Regions from separate parts of the Paenibacillus woosongensis genome, predicted to be linked through region 2. Evidence: predicted binding sites of a transcription regulator. Region 2 holds the regulator's gene; the other holds the start of a gene.

Region 1 (3,150 bases), 440 kb from region 2:
GCATAGTAGCTGCCTTTCGAGAAATCAAGACGCATATCGTCGCGCTGGAAGTCCTCATCTATACCCGATTCCTTAAATTCGCTATAGCGGGTCACGGTTTGCTCCAACACTGCCGCATCAACCCCGATTTTACCTGCAAGCTCAGCGAGCGTCTGGCCATCTTGGACAAGTCCCATCTCGAAATACGTATCCGTAGCCTTAAGTGTCCCGCGCAATTCGTCATTAAAAATCAAATATGCGATTTTATCCGTCTGGGCTAGAATATTTTTGGACACAACATCTCTCGTCAACAGCTCGTTCGTAAAGCGTGCACCTTCCTGGTTAACAAGAATCGCCCCGTCTCCACGAACCCCTTCTGTAATAAGCACGCCTTCGCCCGGTATCGTTGTTGGATGAATTTGGATTTCCTTCATGTCTACCAGCTTAGCGCCGACAGCCGAGGCCAGTTTAATACCATCCCCTTGTGCCCCCGGAGCGTTGGTTGTAGCGAAGCCCTTAAGATCAGGGTTGTTCTCCACAACCATATCCAGGTTGGCACCAAACCCTCCAGAAGCCAGAATGACTGCTTTCGCCTGGATTTCAAAAGCTTTGCCGTCTTTGTCGGTACCTTTGACGCCCGTTACATTACCGTCTTTATCCGTTACGATTTCTGTTACGTTGTGCTGCAGACGGACATCCACATTCAGTTCATCCAATTTCTTCTTTAAAGCCATGACGATAAAGTTGCCTGCGGCTTCCCCACCCTTCGGTCTATGGATCCGCGGAACGCTAGAGCCTCCCGCTTTACCGACCTCTGCCAACTCTGCACCGTTCTCTTTAAGGAATTGGATCGAGGCCGCGGCGTTCTCCGTCAACACTTTGACCAATTCCGGGTTATTCACATTTTTGCCGCCCTTCATCGTATCCTCAAAATGCAACTCTGGGCTGTCTTCAATACCTTGCGCCTGTTGATATTGCGTTCCGGCAGCATTCAATCCCCCTTCGGCCCGGGCCGTGTTCCCGCCGAGCATCGGCATTTTCTCCAGCAAAACAACCTTCGCTCCCGATTGATGAGCCTCGATGGCTGCAGACATTCCTGCTCCGCCGCCGCCGACAATTACTATGTCTGTGGAATCCGCTTTGCCTCCACAACCGGATAAAATGATTGCTAGCATCATCACGGCCATCATTGTGAGTGCTGCTGGTTTGATCTGTCTTGTTTTCATGCTGTTCCCCTCTTTACTTTGTTTGTATGCTGCAACATCACATTGTGCATGTTTTCACATGATAATCATTGTAAATTCGATCTCTATTTCTGAATAGATTTTGTAAGTACTAAAATTGTTAATTAAGTAATGTAAGCAAAGCCGATTTCGCGCAAGAAACCCCGTCGTTAGAAACCATGACGAGGTTTTTTGGCCTGTTAGTTAAATATACATAGCGACGATCTTGGACTTGTCCGGCAAAGCATGAAAGATATCAAGGGGACGCCCCCCCGTCCCGTAGATCATTTCTGTCTGCAGCACGCCGATTTCCAGCAGGAAGGAAAGATATTTTCTAACTGACACACGAGATATGCCGGACAACCGGGAGGCATCTTCGGTAGAAAAGCTGCCGCGATGTCCCTCAATTGCTTCCCATACGATTTTGAGCGTTCCCGGCGTCAAGCCTTTCGGCAAACTCTGGGCCTTCCCTTCCTCGGGCGATCTTCGGATGAGCTGATCCAAATCGTCCTGACTCATGCTGGCCGGCGCAATCATGCGATGATAGGTTTCGCGGTAATGATCCAGCGCCGCTTTGAATCTTGGAAAATGAAACGGCTTAATCAGGTAGTCCACCGCGCCGTATTGCAGAGCCTTCTTAATGCGCTCTGGATCACGGGCCGCGGATATCACAATTACGTCAATATTCGCATCACTGCTGCGTATTTGGTTAAGCAGGTCGAAGCCGTCTTTGGTGCGCATAAAAAGATCAAGCAAAATCAGCTGCGGACGTTCGCATTCCAGCAGTATTTCAGCTTCGGCAACGGAAGAGGCCGTACCTATACAGCAGTAGCCGTCGACCTGTTCCAAGTAGCTGCGGTTAAAATGCGCTACCATAGGGTCATCCTCCACAATAAGTACGCTGATCATTTGGCCAACGCCTCCTTTATCGCATAAGGCAAGGTTACCGTAAACCGAGTTCCTGCGCCCTGCCGAGTACAGCATTCCAATCTGCCCCCTAGCTCCTTCACTCGCAGCATAACGAGATATAGCCCCATTCCCCGGTTCTCTCCTTTGGTAGAAAATCCTTTGTCATAAATAACAGACTGGATATCGTCGTGAATTCCGCTGCCGTTATCTCTGACGGAGCAAAGAAGCTCCCCCGCATCTTCATCATAACGGATGGCAAGCTCAATTCGCGGTGCTTCGCGGCTTGCGCGCTCCGTACTCAGCGCTTCCAAGGCATTATCGAATAAATTGCCAAGTATGGTGATGAGATGGTGCATCGCTTCTCCACTCCGTGGCTCAGGCAGCATGCTGTGCTTCAGAAGCACGAAATCAATCCCGGCTTCCCTGGCCCGGCTCATTTTCCCGAGAATAAACCCGGCCATGACCTGGTCCCGGATCTGTTCCGTAACTGCTCCCACTTCCGATTCATGGGTCTGAAGCGACTCGGAAATATACTCCTGAAGCTGGTCGAAATACGCCATATGGGCCATCCCATAGATGACATGAAGCTTGTTCCTGAACTCATGCGCCTGCGCGCGCAGCGCCTCCGCATAGGACGACAACCCGGACAATCGCTCATTCATTATCCGGATTTCCGTCTTATCCCGAAAGGTGGCAATGACTCCAGCAACCTCTCCGTTCACCAGAATAGGAACGCTGCTGACGCGCACGACAGCGGCTCCCAGCTCAACTTCTTGATCCGACAAGGATTCCCCGGTTAGCAGGATGTCCTCCCAGCCCAGGCCTGGCCATATGCGCCTGATATCCTCATCGATCAGCTTGGCTGGAATCCCTGCCTGTCTCAATAATCTGCGGCCTTCCTCATTGATGAGCGTAATTTGCAAATGCCCGTCTACAGCAATAATTCCTTCCTTGGCCGACTGAAGCATAGCATTTCTTTCCTTCAGCAGCTTGGCGATCTCGAACGGCTCCATGTCATATATGGTTTGCTTGATCTTGC
Region 2 (3,150 bases):
GTTCGCCCTAATGCCGGAACGAAGCGATGCGGCTCCTGGCGACCCGGGGCAATTTGTTCTTCGCTTGCTGCCGCACAAGAAACCTAAGGATTGGGATACGCTCAGTGCGCTAGAGAATCATATCTATGTGCTGCTGGGGGACATCGTCCGCAAAGGGGAACGGATGCTGAACGACATCCGGGACGAGCAGGAGGATTACGGGGCGGACAGCTTGCTGACGGATATCAGCGGTCTGCTCAAGGACTTGGCGACAGAGCGGGAAGCGATCCGTTCGTTTATGAAACTTGATGACGAGGACACCGTATACTGGATCGAAGGTAACGGGAATTACCGCAGCCGCTCCTTGCAGATTTACGCGGTTCCGATCGATGTGAGCCAGCAGCTCAAAAACTATTTCTTCGACAAAAAGAAGAGCGTGGTGATGACCTCGGCTACATTGTCCGTGGATAAGTCATTCCAGTACATGATCGAACAGCTTGGACTGCAGGAAGCCGCTGACAGCGACCGGCTGCTGACCTCCATGCTGCCTTCGCCGTTCAATTACAGAAACCAGGCGCTGCTCGTCATTCCGCGTGATTTCCCGAGCGTCAAAGGCAGCGTGGGGGATGAACATTTCGTGAAGATGCTGGTACAGTCGTTAGCCGAGACGGCTATAGCAACGCGCGGCCGGATGCTGGTGTTATTCACGTCATACCGGATGCTTCGCCAGGTCTATGACCCGCTGAAGGAGCAATTATCCTCCGAGGGAATTACCGTCATCGGCCAAGGTATGGATAGCGGCAGCCGCACGAAGCTGACCCGCAGATTCCAGGGCCAGGAAGCATCCGTGCTGCTCGGCACGAGCAGCTTCTGGGAAGGCGTGGACATACCGGGGGAGGCGCTGACCAGCCTAGCTATTGTCCGCCTGCCATTCCAGCCGCCGAACCATCCTCTCGTCGAGGCGAAGAGCGAAAGGCTTCAGAAGGAGAAGAAGAACCCATTCATGAAGCTGTCCGTGCCGCAGGCCGTCATCCGCTTCAAACAGGGGTTTGGACGCCTGGTGCGCTCTTCTCAGGATCGCGGGATAGTGGTGGTGTACGATACGCGCATCTTGGAATCTTACTACGGAAAATATTTCTTATATTCGCTGCCTGGGCCGAAGATGGAACATATGCCGACCGAGCAAATGGTACCGAGAATTTCCGAATGGCTGGATGTTCACGAAGTCCAGGGGGCAAAGGAGCAATAACCGTAATTCATATCGCGCCATTATAAGGGGAGAAAAGCTATGAAATCAGAAAAAATTTCCGATGCGGTTGTACGCAGATTGCCAGTGTATTTGCGTTTCCTCAATGAGCTGAGCCTTCGTGAAGTGCCTACGGTATCCTCTCAGGAATTGGGCCAGAAGCTTGATCTTAATCCTGCGCAAATCCGTAAGGACCTCGCTTATTTTGGGGATTTTGGCCGTAAAGGCATCGGCTACGACGTGTCTTATCTCATTGAAAAAATCCGGCAGATCCTCAATCTGGATCAGCAGATCAATGTAGCTCTAGTCGGAGCTGGTAATCTAGGCCAAGCGCTGTCTAACTATAATGCCTACCTGAAGGACAATATGAAAATCGTGGCGGTATTCGATGCCGCACCGTCCAAAATCGGCACCAAGATCAACAATATTACCGTTCAACCGATCGATGAGCTCGTGGAGACGGTACAAGCGATGAACATACGGATCGGTATCATTACGGTTCCTGATTTCGAGGCCCAGCGCGTGGCGGATCAGCTTGTTGCCGCCGGGATCGGAGCGATTCTTAACTTCGCGCCAACGATTTTGAAGGTGCCATCGGAGGTAAGAATACATGCGGCTGATTTCACGACGGACCTGCTCAGTCTTGCCTATTATTTGAATGACGGAAAGGAACTTACTTCGAATGAGTCGTAAACTGCTAATCACAAACGGTACGTTTGCCGTGCTGGAAGAACAAGAACCTGTCGTTAACGGTTATATGCTCGTTGAGGACGACCTTATTACCTATATTGGCTCCGAGCGCCCGGAAGGCAGCGAGAATGCGGAAGTTATGGACGGAAAAGGCCTGTTGTTTTTGCCTGGTCTGATCAATACGCACGGTCATGCGGCCATGTCGCTGCTGCGCGGTTACGGGGACGATATGGTGCTGCAAAAATGGCTGCAGGAGAAAATGTGGCCGATGGAAGCGAAGTTCACACGTAATGACGTGTACTGGGGAACTGCGCTGTCCGTACTGGAGATGATTAAGGGGGGAACGACAACCTTCCTTGATATGTATGATCATATGGACAAGGTCGCACAGGTGACGGAGGAATCCGGCATCCGCGGGGTACTAATGCGCGGGGCGATCGGGCTGTGCCCGCCTGACGTACAGAAGCAGAAGCTGGATGAAGCGGTTGCTTTTGCCCGCAATTGGCACGGCAAAGCGGACGGCCGGATTACGGCGATGATTTCGCCACACGCGCCTTATACTTGCCCGCCGGATTACATTGAGCAGTTCGTGCAGGCTGCACATGATCTCGACTTGCCAATGCATACACATATGTCGGAGACGCAGGCCGAGGTGGAGCAGAACGTCGCCGATTACGGGGCAAGACCGGTGGAGCATTTGCTTAAGCTGGGCATGTTCTCGCGCCCGACCCTGCTTGCGCACGGCGTTCATTTGACAGATGAAGAGATTGAAGTGCTCGCTGCCCATAAAGTTGCGATTTCACACAATCCAGGCAGCAATCTGAAGCTGGCTAGCGGCGTAGCGCGGGTTCCTGAACTGCTGAAGGCAGGAGTTACCGTTTCGCTCGGTACCGACGGCGCAGCGAGCAACAATAATTTAGACATGTTTGAAGAGATTCGACTCGCCGCTTTGATTCACAAAGGGGTATCAGGAGATCCGACGGCTGTGCCGGCGCTGGAGGCACTGCGGATGGGGACAGAATACGGGGCCCAATCCGTGTTCCTTAACAATACGGGCAAACTTGCCGCAGGAATGAAAGCGGATTTCATTGCGCTCAACACCGAGCAGGCTCATTTTGTGCCGAGAACCGATTACGTTTCTCATGTCGTATATTCCGCTGGACCGAAAGATGTAGAGCATGTATGGGTTGACGGGAAGCAAATCGTGAAGCACGGCGCGTGCCTCACCCTGGATG

The links. Region 2 encodes Rex, which represses fermentation and respiration genes when NADH is low (regulators of the CRP and FNR family bind a similar motif). Its sites were predicted from a motif close to TTGTGAAATATTTCACAA; they were not measured.
Region 1: QNH46_RS16510 (flavocytochrome c) is a predicted target of Rex. The motif match lies at 1,248-1,265, and genes of this name have one in related genera.

Annotation. Positions count from the first base shown of each region.
Region 1 is NZ_CP126084.1:3,571,160-3,574,309, forward strand. Features, by position in the region: gene QNH46_RS16510 (flavocytochrome c) at 1-1,205, opposite strand, end outside; gene QNH46_RS16515 (response regulator) at 1,407-2,111, opposite strand; gene dcuS (DcuS/MalK family sensor histidine kinase) at 2,108-3,150, opposite strand, start outside.
Region 2 is NZ_CP126084.1:3,132,868-3,136,017, reverse strand. Features, by position in the region: gene dinG (ATP-dependent DNA helicase DinG) at 1-1,228, shown strand, start outside; gene QNH46_RS14315 (redox-sensing transcriptional repressor Rex) at 1,268-1,918, shown strand; gene QNH46_RS14310 (amidohydrolase) at 1,908-3,150, shown strand, end outside.